Regions from separate parts of the Butyricicoccus pullicaecorum genome, predicted to be linked through region 1. Evidence: predicted binding sites of a transcription regulator. Region 1 holds the regulator's gene; the other holds the start of a gene.
The links. The regulator LexA, encoded in region 1, represses DNA repair genes until DNA is damaged. The targets are predictions, from matches to a motif close to CNAACANNTGTTNG.

Region 1 (7,426 bases):
TAAATCCGCACTGTCGGTAATAATCTTGTTCTGTGCATCGGTGACAACCGAAAATCCTCGTGCCAGTACACGCAATGGACTGAGTGCGTCCAGCTGTCCCGACAAAGACTGCAACTTCCCGCGCCGACGTTCTAATAAAACGCTCGGCATATCTCGTAATTTCTTTTCATGGTAAGAAAAGTCAGTCTTCAAGCTGTCGATTTTGCGCAGCTGCGCCAATCGCATCCGCTCGATCAGTTCTTCGGTTCGGCGGCGACGCTCGGCGACGTACTGCGCCGGTGTGCAGCGCGCCAAGCGGTCTTCCTGGGCTTGCAGTCGGTTTGCAAGTCCGTTCAGCCGATTTTCCAGTGCAGTCATCAAACGTTCCTGCTCTCGGTCAATCAAGATGCTCAGCTCTCCCCGATCAGGTACGGCAAGCTCAGCCGCACCTGACGGTGTCGGTGCACGCAGATCGGCCACGAAATCGGCAATCGTGACGTCAGGTTCATGACCAACCGCCGAAATCACAGGAATTTTGCTGTTATAAATCGCGCGTGCTACGATTTCTTCATTAAATGCCCACAGATCTTCGAGCGATCCACCGCCGCGTCCAACGATCATCACATCCGCCTGTCCGTGCGCGTTGACACGCGCAATCGTTTTGGCGATGTCTGCCGCTGCATTTTCGCCCTGCACCAATACAGGCCACAGCTGCACCTCGGCAAGCGGGTACCGTCTGCCCAAAATGCGAATCATATCACGCACGGCTGCACCGGTCGGTGAAGTCACAAGTGCGATGGTACGCGGCATGCGCGGAATTTCCTGCTTGTGAGACGGGTCAAACAGCCCTTCGGCGTAGAGCTTTGACTTAAGTTGCTCAAACGCAAGATGCAGCGCGCCGGTTCCGTCCGGCATCAAATCAGCCAGGTACAGCTGTACCTGGCCGGTCTTCGGAAAAGAACTTACCCGTCCACGCGCAATCACTTTCATACCGTTCATCAAGCGAAAGCGCAGCCGTGCGGCATCGGCGCGGAACAATACCGCGCTGATGGCTCCGTCCGCGTCCTTGAGCGTCATGTAGTGATGCCCTGACGTATGCTGCTTATAATTGGAGATTTCACCCTGCACAAAAATATTGCGGAAACTCGGGTTGCTCTCCAGCATTCCCTTGATCTGCTGATTGAGTTGTGTGACTGTGTAAATCATAACAGTGTTTCTCCATGCTGCACCGCAGCGAGTACCGCAGCGCCAACTGCGTTATCTCCCGAAAGAACGGGTTCTGCAAAGCGGGCACCAAATCGCTCGTGCATACGGCGCTGAATCAATCGATTGCTCATCACACCGCCCGCACACAGCACAGGCAATTTTTTGCGTTCCATCGCTTGTGCGGTTGCCCGCTCGACTGCTGCACAGATCGTACGCACGGTAAACGATGCGACATCCTCAGGTGCCGTACCACGCGCACAAAGATCACGGATCTTGTTTTCCATGCCGGAAAGCGAGAATCGGCAGTCGGTGACCTTGGGCTGGAAGCGTTCTTTGCTCTGCGACTGTTTGGCGAGCTGCTCCAATGCTTCTCCTGCCGGGAAATGCAGTCCTAAGAGCGCACCGGCACGATCGACCAGCTGTCCAGCTGCCAAATCGGCTGTGCCGCCGATGCATTCCGCGACAGGCAAACCATTTGCGCCCGGAGCTACATGCAGCAGCTCAGTCGTACCACCAGACAAGTGCCACGCGTAAAACTCCTGGGTACCGAGCCAGGAAAGTGCCTGTGCAGATAAAGCTGCCGCAGCTAAGTGTCCCTGCTGATGCGAACAGGTATAGAGCGACACACCCAGAAGATGCGCGACGCTTCGTGCGACGTTCTCGCCTGCCAGAAAGCAGGGCATATACGAGCCTTCCACCGCACGGGGTCTGGTAGACACGCACACTGCCTGAATTTCCTTGCCGATACCACTCGGCAGTCCGGCAATCATTTCATGCAAGTGCAGTGTGTGCTGAAAAAGCGCATCCGACTGACGCAGTCCGATTGCGCCGTCCGGCACATCGAGCAGCCGACCGCTATTTTGCCATTCTACATGCTCTGCATCAAAGATCGCAGCCGATGTACGGTAATTGGAGGTATCAATCCCCAGATACCAGCGGCTCATTCCTGTTCAGACTCCATCTTGCGCGCAACTGCACCCAAAACACCGTTGATGAACGAAGCTGCTTCGTCCGAGTCGTAAACCTTTGCCAGCTCGACTGCCTCATTGATTGCAGCGCCGACCGGAACGTCCTCGACATAGTACATTTCGTAAATCGCCAGACGCAGGATCGCAATGGTAATGCGAGACAGGCGCGACAGCGTCCAGCCCTTCGCATTGTTCTCGATGTATGCGTCCAGCTCTTCCAGATGCTCCGCAACGCCCTTGACAGCAGATACGATGTACTTGGTCTGTGCTTCGTCCAGCTTGCCCGCGTAGAGTGCAATATCGCCGCTGATCGACTGCATGATCTCTTCGCCGAGACGATCGGTCATCACATTTTCAGCCTCAAACGCGCCAAAGCCCATCTCAAAAACCAGATGCAGGGCAATCTCTCTTGCCTGCTTTCTACTTACAGTATTGTTCACGGTATTCCTCCGACATCTTTTCTATCAGAATTTTTATATCATTCCAGTATATTTTATTTTACCTGATTCGCTATATAAATGCAAGACAGGTACATACGATCAATTAAAGATTTCGCCGTGATCGTTTCGGAACATGCGCTCTACCCGCTCGCGCAATGCAGGGTGTGCCTGCAAAGTCGGATCATCTGACAACAGCTTTTCAGCCTCTTCTTTCGCCGACTGCATCAATGCCAAATCGCCTGCAATGTCTGCCATTTTGAGCATCGGCAAGCCATGCTGCCGTTTACCAAAGAAATCGCCCGGGCCGCGCTGTGCCAGATCGGCTCGTGCAATCTCAAATCCATCATTGGTTTGGCACAGAATTTTGAGTCGCTGTTTAGCCTGTTCGCCCTTATCTGCGCCAAAACAAACACAGTAAGACTTTCGTTTGCCTCGTCCGACGCGTCCGCGCAGCTGATGCAGCTGGGACAGGCCAAAACGGTCGGCATCTTCGATCACCATCAAACAGGCATTGGGTACATTGACACCGACTTCAATAACGGTCGTCGCAACCAGTATGTCAAGTTCTCCTGCTGCAAAGGCATTCATCACCACATCTTTTTCTGCCGGTCTCATCTTGCCATGCAGGATACCAATGCGGCGATGCGGCAAAATCTTTTGTAAAGCTGCGCCGTGCTCCTCGGCACTTTTGAGCGGCAACTCTCCATCTTCCACGAGCGGACAAACCACATAGACCTGTCCGCCTTCGGCAATCTGCTTGTCAATAAAGGCATAAATGCGTTGGTGCATCTTTTCACCCACGGCAAAGGTTTCCACCAGCGTACGTCCGGGCGGCAATTCATCGACAATCGATACATCGAGATCACCGTATAGAATCAGCGCCAAAGTACGCGGAATCGGAGTCGCCGACATGACCAGCGTATGCGGTCGCTCGCCTTTTTCATGCAGGGTTGCGCGTTGGTCAACGCCAAAGCGATGCTGTTCATCGGCAACGACTGCGCCAAGCCGATGGAAGGTGACATCCTTTTGAATCAAGGCATGCGTACCAATGACGACCTGGATCTCTCCCGCCGCAATCTTTTCCTTGCACTCTCTTTTCTGCTTTGGCGTCATAGAACCGGACAATACTGCACAGGTAATACCCTGCTGCGCAAAGATTGGGCCAAGTGATTCCATGTGCTGGGAAGCCAAAATTTCGGTTGGCGCCATAATCGCCGCCTGATATCCATTCTGTACCGCCAGATAGCAGAGCACCGCGGCAAGCACGGTTTTACCAGAGCCTACGTCACCCTGCACCAATCGATTCATGGGCTTACCACTGCGAATGTCGTTCCAGATTTCCTGTGCCGCACGCTTCTGTGCACCAGTTGGTGCAAACGGAAGCAATTTCCAAAATGCATCCGGCGTACCCTCACGCATGGCAATACCAGCTTCGTCTGCGCGACGTTCTTTGAGTCGAGCCAGTCCGCAGCAGAGTAAAAACAATTCTTCAAAAATAATGCGCTGTCTGGCCTGTTCAACATCGCCCAGCGATTGCGGTCGGTGAATGCACTGTACTGCCTGTGTTTGTGTCAGCAGTTCATATTCCCGTGCAATCTCCTCCGGCATCCAGTCCCGCTCGCCTGCATTCTGTTCTCCCAGTGCAGCCGTTGTCACGCGCAGTAAATCTTTTTGTGTCAGTCCTGCAGTCAATGGATAAACCGGTACGACACGCTGCGGCGGAGGCATTCCGGGCAGCACCGCCTCGCACGCCGGCGAGACCATCGTTCTCTGTGCACCCTGACCTTGTATGCGGCCATAAAACAGATATTCCTGTCCTTCCTGCAAGGCTGCCGCTGTGTAGCGATTGTTGTAATAGGTAATCCACAATGCGCCGGAGGTGTCAAATACACGGAATTTGGTAATTTCCATGCCTTTGCGAATGCGACGGGTAACCGGCTGGGTACCAACCACCGCGCACACGGCAATCTTTTGCCCTTCCTTGGCCGCAGCAACCGGGATAATATGAGTACGATCTTCATAATCGCGCGGATAGCAGTCAAGTGCGTCCTGCATGGTTTCTATGGACAGCTTTTGGAAGAGTGCAATTTTTTTCGGACCAATGCCCTTGATTTTGGCAATCGAATCTGAAAGTGCCATTATGCGAAGTAATCCCGATGCAGTGCAGTTACGACGCCAAGAATGACCGCGCCTTCACCGTCAATCGGGGAATAATCCGGGTTTTCCGGCATGAGCCATACATGACCGTCATCCTCAATTTTGAGTGTCTTGCAGGTCGCCTCGTCTTCAATCATCGCTACAACGATCTGTCCGGGAGTCGCCGTATTCTGCTGACGCACGATGATGTAGTCTCCGTTGAGGATACCCGCGCCGATCATAGAATCACCCTTGATGCGCAGTGCAAAGTATTCGCCGTATCCGCTTGCCTGCTCATACGGCAAATAACCCTCAATGTCTTCTACTGCGAGAATCGGCATACCCGCTGTGACCTGTCCCAAAATCGGGACCTGCGGCACACTTGCCGCTGCACCTTTTACGACCAATGCACGCGTCTTGTGGTCATCTTTTTCCAAATATCCCTTTTCACGCAGTTTAATCAGCTGGGCATGTACGGAAGAAGACGAACTCAGGCCAACATGCTTGCCAATTTCGCGCACAGAAGGCGGATAGCCCTGCGCGGCGGTTGCTTCTGCTATATATTCGAGAATCCGTCTTTGCTTCTCGCTCAACTTTTTCATTGTGACACCATCCTAAAAAATAGCCAATTATCTCCAACACCTCACGCATGGAGAAACATTTGTTTGTTTTTTATTCAATTATATCTGAATTTACTGGAAAAATCAAACGTTTGTTGCAGTGCGATGTAAAAATAATCTGCTCTCAAAAGTCCCCTCACAAATCCAATAATTTGTCACCCATAACACAGTTTTGCAGAAAATATATCTTGTTTATTCGCGCAAACTATTATAGAATAGAGAATAAGTATAGAATGACTTCTGAACGGTTTGGTTTGCTGGAGGTATTTTATGAGAATCAACAACGAATTTGGATATATTGAGATTGCCCCCGACGTGATTGCCGGGATTGCCGGCTATGCCGCTTCTTCTTGTTTTGGCGTTAAGGGCATGACCGTCCGTTCGGTCGCAGATGGTGTTGCGCATCTTTTGCGCCGTGAAAACATGAGCCGCGGTGTCAAAATCACCGAAGCGCCCGACGGCGGCATCAACATCGATCTGCACATCGCGGTCGATCACGGAATCAATATTGCCTCGGTTTGCCGTTCAATCATCAGCGAAGTCCGCTACCACGTGGAGCAGCTGACCGGCATTGATGTCAAAAACATCGATATCTACGTCGAAAGCATCAAGGCCGATTGACAGAAACGAAGGAGTAACGTAAGACATGAACGAACAAAAAATCACCGGGTCACTGTTTCAGCGCATGGTTATTGAAGGTGCGCTTGCGATCGCCGAAAAAAAGGAAGCTGCCAATGAGCTCAATGTCTTCCCGGTGCCCGACGGCGATACCGGTACCAATATGTATATGACCATGCACGCCGCACAGGAAGAAATGGAACGCCTGACCGAACCTACCCTGCGCAAAGCAGTCGATCAAACGGCGTCTGCTCTGCTGCGCGGCGCCCGCGGCAACTCAGGTGTTATTCTCTCCCTGCTTTTCCGCGGCATGGCAAAAAAACTGCGTGAAAAGGAAGAAGCTGGCGGCTGTGATTTTGCACTCGCGCTGCGCGAAGGCGTAGATACTGCGTACAAGGCTGTCATGAAGCCAGCAGAGGGTACCATCCTCACGGTCACCAGAGTTTCTGCACAGCACGCAGTCGAGCTGTGTCAGGCCGATCCGCAGCTGTCGGTTGAACAGGTCTTTTCTGCCGTGCTCGAGCGTGGTCAGACCGCTTTGCAGGAAACCATGTCCCAGAATCCGGTTCTGGAAAAGGCTGGTGTCGTTGATGCCGGAGGCTTTGGCTTCCTGACTATCTTCGAGGGTATGTTCGATGCCTTCCGCGGCATCCACAAGGAGCGCGTCATTGAAGAAGCTCCGGCTGCCAAGAGCGCAGCGGATTTCAGCGCAATTGCAGATGAAGATATCACCTTCACTTACTGCACCGAGTTTATCGCAGAGCGCAAGGACAAGGCGCGCAACGTCGGTCGTATGCGTTCTCTGCTGAGCGAAATCGGTGACTCTCTGGTTGTCGTTGAAGACGATGACATCGTAAAGGTCCATGTACACACCGATCAGCCCAACAAGGCACTGGAAGAGGGCTTGAAGTTCGGTCCCCTGCTGACGGTCAAGATTGAGAACATGCGTCAGCAGCACACCGCAAAGGTCATCGAGGGCACGGTAGCACCGGAACATCGTGAAATCTGCCCGCCTGAGAAGAAGTACGGTTTTGTCTGTGTTGCTGCTGGTGACGGTCTGCACACGGTATTCACCGACCTCGGCTGCGATCAGGTCGTACAGGGCGGTCAAACCATGAACCCCTCGACCGAAGATATCCTGCGCGCTGTCGATCAGACGCCCGCAGAGATCGTCTACGTCTTCCCCAATAACAAGAACATTATCATGGCGGCTCAGCAGGCTGCTGCACTGTGCGAAGACAAGCAGGTCGTTGTCATGCCCTCCAAGAACATCCCGCAGGGTATCTCGGCAATGCTGGTCTTCGATGCCGATGCAGAGCAGGAGGATAACACCGCTGCGATGAACGAAGCGATGGAAGCCGTTCGCGCGGGTCAGGTCACCTACGCTGCACGTAACTCCGATTTTGACGGCAAGAAGATCAAGGAAGGCGAATACCTTGGTCTGTGCGAGGGCAAGCTG
Region 2 (7,426 bases), on a different contig from region 1:
ATAATGCGGCTTTAAGTCGGAAAATCTGTTCATGCAGGGCAATGACCTCAGCCTTATAGCGGTCATTGCGCGATGCCATGAGTTCGACTGCCTGTGCGACCTCGTGCGGCTTGGCTGACAAGATGTGCGAAATCTCGGTGACACTCTTCTGTTTTTGGTCGTAATCGCGCACAGCATCCCAGCCGATGAGCAGAGTCAGACGGATACCGCCGCGGTGGGGTGTCTGGGTGCCGACCTTGACGCAGCCGACCATACCGCTGCGTGCGACGTGCAGGCCGCAGCAGGCGCAAACATCCCGTCCACCGGTTTCCACGATGCGCACCATGCCGGTCAGTTCTTTCTTACTGCGGTAATCCAGTGTGCGCAGCGTGTCTGCGTCCGGGTAGGAAATAATCGTCGGCACATCGGCAAAGACCGCTTCGTTGGTCTGTCGTTCGACCTCTGCCAGCTGTTCGGGGGTTAAAACCCGGTCAAAGTCGATGGTCACACAGTCCCGGCTCAGGTGAAAGCCCACGTTATTGCAGCCGTACAATTCGTGCGCGATGCCCGAAAAAATGTGCTCGCCCGTGTGGCACTGCATGTGCCGGAACCGGCGTTCCCAGTCCAGTTCACCGTGTACGGTCTGTCCGACGGGCAGTTCTGCCTCGCATACATGAATGATTTCGTCCCCGGACAGGCGGGTGTCGGTCACACGAACGCCTGAAAGCGTTCCGGTATCGCCCGGCTGACCGCCGCCTTCGGGGTAGAATAGGGTGTCGGACAGCGTGACGGCAAACAAACCGTCCTTATAGGCGCGGCACCCGGTCACGGTCGCGTCAAAGCTGCGCTCGTCGGGGTGATGATAATAGCGTGCATCCTGCATGGGTATCCCTCTTATCGTAGTCTTTTTATGCTTTCAGTATACCAGAAAATGGCCGCAAAAACCAGAAGCAGACAGCGATTGACAGCGACAGATGGACATGATAGAATTAGTCCGAAATCGGACGAAATAAGGAGGACAAGCGTGATGCTGCACGAAGAGGTAATGGAACATTATGAGCTCTGGTGTGAGCTCAATCAGGTATATGCCGACTGGTGTCGTGCGCATGGGGTGTCCATCCATCGGCTGACCGTGCTGGAAGCGCTGTGGTTTCAGCAGAAGACCGGGTGTACGCTGCGCAGTTTGCAGGATCGGCTCTATCTGCCCAAGCAGACCATCCACACCATTGTGGACGGATTGGTCAAAGAGGGCTATCTTGAGCGCCATCCGTCACCCGAGGATAAGCGCACCAAGGTATTACGGCTGACCGAATCCGGATTGGCGTATGCCAAGACACAGGTCGCACCGATGTATGAGTGGGAGGGCAAGGCGATGAGACAGCTTGCACCCGCTGATCGCGCGGTCATGCTGCGTACCTATAAACAGCTTATTGATGCATTACGTACAGGATTTGAGGAGGAAGACAGCGTATGATGAAAGCCTACCTGCGCAGCATGCTGCCTGCTGTGCTCGCGTTTGCATTTTCCGGTGTCTATGCCATCGTAGACGGCTTTTTTGTCGGGCAGTATATTGGTGACAGTGGTCTTGCGGGTATCAATATCGCCTATCCCATGACCGCTTTGCTGCAAGCGGTCGGAACGGGCATTGGTATGGGCGGTTCCATTCACATGTCCATCTGTCTCGGACGCGGAGAGGAAGAAGAGCGTCAGCACTATCTTGGAACAACCGTGTGCATGCTCGCCCTGTCCAGTGTTCTGCTATTGGTTGGTTTGTGGTTTGCCCATCCGACCTTGCTGCGCCTGTTCGGTGCGACGGGTGCGGTCTATGACCGCGGTCTGGAATACATTCAGGTCATCATTCTGGGCACGTTTTTTCAGGTCTTTTCCACCGGTCTTGCACCCATTTTCCGCAATCTTGGACGCTCGCTCTTTGCTATGTGCGCCATGATGGCAGGTTTTGTCACCAACATCGTGCTCGATGCCACCATGATTGGCGTGCTGGGCTGGGGCATGTACGGTGCGGGGCTTGCGACCATCATCGGTCAGGGCGTGACCGCGCTTCTGTGCCTCATCGTGCTCATCTTCACCGAACGTCACGTTCCGCGCAGTCAGCTCCGCCCGACGCGCTGGGCGGTGGGACGCACGCTTGCGACCGGTCTGTCGCCATTCGGATTGACCATGTCGCCCAATCTGGTCATTATGTTTGTGAACCTCGGCGCCGTGCGCTACGGCGGTGAGCGCGCCGTTGCAGCCTATGCCGTGGTCAGCTACGTCGCGGTGGTCATTCAGCTGATCTTGCAGGGCGTGGGCGATGGCAGCCAGCCGACCATGAGTCTGTATCTGGGTGAGGGACGCATCAAGGATGTGCGCTTTATCTGCAAGACCGCGTACACCATCGCGCTGGGCGCAGCGGTTGCGTTTGGTACGCTGACCATCGTTGGACGCGACTGGTTCCCAGTGATCTTCGGCGCATCGACCGACACCGCACAGATGATTGCATACATCCTGTGCATCATCGCCGTCGGCTATCTGGGTATCGCGGTCATCCGTGTCACAATCGCCTATTTCTATTCGACCGGCTATAATACCTACGCCTATATTCTGGTTTACGGGGAACCGGTGATGATTGTGCTGCTGCTTCTCATCCTGCCGCTCTTCATGGGCGTCAACGGTGTCTGGGCGGCCATTCCGCTCGAACAGCTCATTATGGCAGGACTGGCGCTCGCTTTGCGCGCAATGGCGCACCGCCGTCCGTCCTCCATTGCAACTGCCAGTTAACATAGGATCTGCCAAATCGCACAGGAATTTCCGAACACCTGTGCGATTTTTCTTTTGCATCCCGCACCCTGATATGGTATGATAGATGCATAAAATCCGGACAGGAGGGAAGGCAGATGGCCGATCGCACCATTTTACACAGTGATTTGAACTCGTTTTACGCTTCGGTGGAGATTCGCAATAACCCGACCCTCGCAGACAAGCCGGTCGCCGTGGGCGGCGATGAGCAGGCGCGACACGGCATCGTGCTGGCAGCCAATCCGCTGGCCAAGCAGTACGGCATCCGCACGGCGGAAACGCTGTGGTCGGCGCGGCGCAAGTGTCCCGATCTGGTCATCGTGCCCACACATTTCGACGAGTACCACCGGTTTTCTCAGGCGGTACGCCAGATTTATCTGGACTACACCAGCCAGATTGAGCCGATGAGCTTGGACGAAGCCTTTCTGGACGTGACCGGCAGTCGGGAACTGTTCGGAGACGGGGAGACCATTGCCCAGACCATCCGCACGCGGGTCAAAGAGGAACTGGGACTGACGGTATCCATCGGCGTATCGTTCAACAAAATCTTTGCCAAACTGGGCAGCGATTACAAGAAGCCGGACGCCGTGACCATCTTTTCCCGCGAAAACTATCGGGAACTGGTCTGGCCGCAGCCGGTGGGCAACCTGCTGTACGTGGGCAAGGCGACCGCAGCCAAGCTCGCGGGCATCGGTATCCATACCATCGGCGAGCTGGCGGCAGCTGACCCGGCAGCCCTGCAAATGCTGCTCGGACGCATGGGGCCGACCCTGCACGATTACGCCAACGGACGGGATGAGACTCCGGTTGCCGAGTACGTCAATCGCGAACAGGCCAAATCTATCGGCAACATGATCACCGCGCCGCGCGATATCCGAACCCCGGCCGATGCCGATCTGGTGCTGTGGCCGCTGTGTGAGAACGTTGCCCACCGCCTGCGGCGGCACGGCATGTGCGCGGGCAGCGTGTCGCTGTATATCCGCGATATCCAGCTGGTCACGCACACCCGACAGTGCCAGCTCACGCCGCCGACCTGGCTGGCACGCGAACTGATGGAGCATGCCCGTGGGCTGCTCGCGCGGCATTACAAGTGGAAGCTGCCCATCCGCACGCTGGGCGTGACAGCAGGCGATCTGGTACCAGCCGATCAGGTGAGTTTACAGCTGGATTTGGACGGAACCGCAGAAAAACGAGACAAATTTGAGCGCATTGAGCGGGCGATGGACGGTCTGAAAGACCGCTATGGGTCGGCAGCAGTGCGGCGCGGCACCGAACTGCTCGACCCCAAGCTGTCCGGCTTCCATCCCCACGATCATGACTAGGAGGAACCTTATGAGAACCATTTACCCGGGACGGCGGTACCGTCATTTTAAGAACAAGCTGTATCAGGTCGTGCTGATTGCGCGCCACTCGGAGACCGGCGAGGATATGGTGGTCTATCAGGCGCTGTACGGCGACTACGGCTTCTATGTGCGTCCCTACGACATGTTTGCAAGCGAAGTTGACCACGAAAAGTACCCGGAAGTGAACCAAAAATACCGATTTGAGCTGGTGGAAGACCCCAGATGAACAGGAGAGGTGACAGTGATGAGAAAGGCACGGCGCGCCGATGTGCCAGCGATGGCAGAATTCTTGGTCGATCGATTTTGGCAGACCGAGCATTTTGTATTCCTGCGCGAGGGCATGCAGGCACCGCGTGAGGTGCTGCTGCGGATGACGCGGCGAGAGATGACGTTTTACTGTACGCAGCATGAAGTATGGCTATATGACGACCATATGAGCGGTTTGCTGGGAGTGGATGGTCCTGAATCGGAGAATCCTCTGGCTCAGCTGATCTGTGCAGGGCAAGTGGGGTGGGATGTGCTACACCTTCCGACTCATGATCGTCGTTTGCTGCTGGCACGCAATCGACGCATTGCTCAAATCCACGCGGTCAACTGGCACCGGAAATACACCGAAAAAGCTTACCACATCAGCCAGCTTGCGGTTGCACGGCAGGCCAAGGGCACGGGGGTGTGTCGTGCGCTCATCCAGCCTGTGCTGGATCGTGCCAAGGAGCAGGGAGTGGACGTCGTCCTTGAGACATTTACCCAAGATAACGTGGCTTTGTACGAGCATTTCGGCTTTGTCCTGACCGAGACCCATACCAGCCCGCAGATGCCCTATGCAGAATATTGCATGATTTATCATAGCGGTTCACCACGCGCAAAAACGTAGTTTTACACAAAAATGCCCCGCTGGATCGGCTGACCTAGCGGGGCTGCTGTGTTTATTTGAGCTCATCGACCGCGATTTCTTCCTCTTCAAAGGGAACGGGTTCGGGTTCGGTATAGGTGGGGTCTTCGTCGGGGATGATCGCTTCTTCGGCCTCGAACGGGACCGGTTCGTCCTCGGGCACGGGGTGCGGCTCCGGGGGAGCGGGCGGAACCGGCGGCTCCGGTGTATCCTTCATCTCGGCCAGACGCAGGTTATTTTCTGCAATGCGGCGCTTGCATGCGCGGATGCGGTCACATTCGGTCGCGAAAGCCGGGTCAGGGGATTCGCCGTACAGTTCAAAGTACATCTTGCCAATGGCGAGATAAGCACGGCGCATTGCGTCCTCTTCCGCGATGTTGTCGGTCTTGAGCTTGGCGATGGTAACACCTGCCTGCATCATCTCGGTCGCTTTGTCTACGCCGGTCTGCATCATTTCTGTCGCTTTGCCGCGCAGGTCATCGAGTTTATCGAACAATGCCATAAGGAACCCTCCAATCAGTTCTATGAAATTATTGTACATGTCTTTGTTGAAAACGTCAAATAAAAAGCAGATGCGTACACAAAAAATTCACAAATTATCTAAAAACATCTGTTATAATTTAGTTAGTATGTAGCTGTCCCGGGCAGATGATGCGTCTAAGCGGGGCAGGAAAATAAAGGAGGAAGTTACACAGATGGCAAGAGAGCGCACCTATATTATGCTCAAACCGGATGCATTGGAGCGTGGATTGATCGGTGAGATCCTGTCCCGCATCGAGCGAAAGGGCTACCGAATCGAACAGATGAAGATGATTACGCTGGACGAGCCCATCCTGCGTGAGCATTATGCACACATTGTGGATCAGCCGTTTTTCCCGGACACGGTTGCCTATATGACCCGCGGCCCGGTGCTGGCGATGGTGGTCGAGGGCGAGAACGCCGTGCGCGGCATGCGCATTCTGATGGGCGCGACCAAGTTTGAGGACGCTGCTGCGGGCACAATCCGCGGAGATTTTGGCCACTGTACGACCGAAAACCTCATTCACGGCTCGGATTCGGTCGAAAATGCACAAATTGAGATCAAGCGCTTTTTCGGCTGAGACAGACACACAGTCAGAGGAACAGACCGGGCGGACTGCGGTTCCGTCCGGTTTCTGTGTGCCTGCACATAGTCTCAAAAAACAAGATTATCCTATCATTTGAGCGGCAAATTCGGTTGCATTTGTACGAAAATTGTGATATGCTAGGCAAAAGACATGTGATATCATACTATGCACAAAATGATAGACTGTGCGTTTGTCATTCTATGTGCACGGGCACATTTTTGGTAGATCAGAGAAGTGAAATTTGAGAGGGAGAGAACAAATGGCAGTTACCTTGCGGCAGATTGCCGAGCTGGCCGGGGTCTCGCGCGGTACGGTAGACCGCGTGATGAACAACCGCGGCCACGTCAACGAGGAGGTCGAGGCGCGTGTCCGGCAGATCGCGGCTGAACTCGGATATGAACCAAATCAGGCCGGACGGGCGCTTGCACGCGCAAAAGTAAGCGTAAAAATTGGATTTTTGATTCAATCGGTAGAGACACCGACCATGCAGACCGTGGCCGAGGGCGCAGAGGAGGCGGCAGCCAAGCTGCGCTCGCGTGGGCTGGATGTGGTCATCCGCAAGCTGGAATCGCTGGGCGAACAGCAGGAATTGGACGCGATCGAGGCACTGGTCAAGGAAGGGATCAAGGGTCTGGCGATCACGCCCAGCGATTCCCCGGAAATCTATGCCGCGCTCGATCGTGTCGTCGATCTGGGCATTCCAGTCATTACGGTCAACGGTGATGCGCCGCGCAGCCGACGGATGTGCTTTGTCGGCATGGACAATGAACAGGGTGGACGCACAGCGGCCGGTCTGGTGCGCTCCATGCTGCCGGCAGGCGGTAAGGTGCTGACCCTGTCCGCCTATCCCAATAACCACGGTCACCGCGCAAGATACGTCAGTTTTGCCGAGGAAATGGCAAAAATTGCACCGGATATCCAGCTTTTACCCTTGCAGCACTGCTTTAACCGCGATGATTATGCGTATGAGCTGACGCTGCGTGCGCTGGAAGAGCATGAAGACTTGGACGTGATTTACGTCACAGCGCATGGTCAGCACGGTGCGTGCGAGGCAATTGAGAAGATGGGACGCAAAGTGCGCGTGGTCGCGTACGACCTGACACCCCAGAACCGCATCGACCTGACCGAGAACAAGATCGAATTTGTCATCGATCAGAACGCCCGTGTGCAGGGAACACAGCCGCCGCAGCTGCTGTATGAGTACCTGATCGAGGGAAAACAGCCGACATGCTCGCAAATGTACACGGATATCCTCATAAAAACTCGCTATAACATCTAAATTCAACCAAAATGCACAGGACGCTCGCTTT

Region 2: dinB (DNA polymerase IV) is a predicted target of LexA. The motif match lies at 2,789-2,802, and genes of this name have one in related genera.

Annotation. Positions count from the first base shown of each region.
Region 1 covers NZ_NFKK01000003.1:32,181-39,606, reverse strand. Annotated here, with positions in the region: gene xseA (exodeoxyribonuclease VII large subunit) at 1-1,185, opposite strand, end outside; gene B5F17_RS03345 (Kae1-like domain-containing protein) at 1,182-2,129, opposite strand; gene nusB (transcription antitermination factor NusB) at 2,126-2,593, opposite strand; gene recG (ATP-dependent DNA helicase RecG) at 2,693-4,732, opposite strand; gene lexA (transcriptional repressor LexA) at 4,732-5,331, opposite strand; gene B5F17_RS03325 (Asp23/Gls24 family envelope stress response protein) at 5,620-5,970, shown strand; gene B5F17_RS03320 (fatty acid kinase ATP-binding subunit FakA) at 5,996-7,426, shown strand, end outside.
Region 2 covers NZ_NFKK01000008.1:80,579-88,004, forward strand. Annotated here, with positions in the region: gene B5F17_RS08280 (alanyl-tRNA editing protein) at 1-862, opposite strand, end outside; gene B5F17_RS08285 (MarR family winged helix-turn-helix transcriptional regulator) at 1,007-1,453, shown strand; gene B5F17_RS08290 (MATE family efflux transporter) at 1,450-2,757, shown strand; gene dinB (DNA polymerase IV) at 2,874-4,097, shown strand; gene B5F17_RS08300 (DUF1653 domain-containing protein) at 4,108-4,344, shown strand; gene B5F17_RS08305 (GNAT family N-acetyltransferase) at 4,396-4,992, shown strand; gene B5F17_RS08310 (hypothetical protein) at 5,045-5,512, opposite strand; gene ndk (nucleoside-diphosphate kinase) at 5,706-6,110, shown strand; gene B5F17_RS08320 (LacI family DNA-binding transcriptional regulator) at 6,376-7,395, shown strand.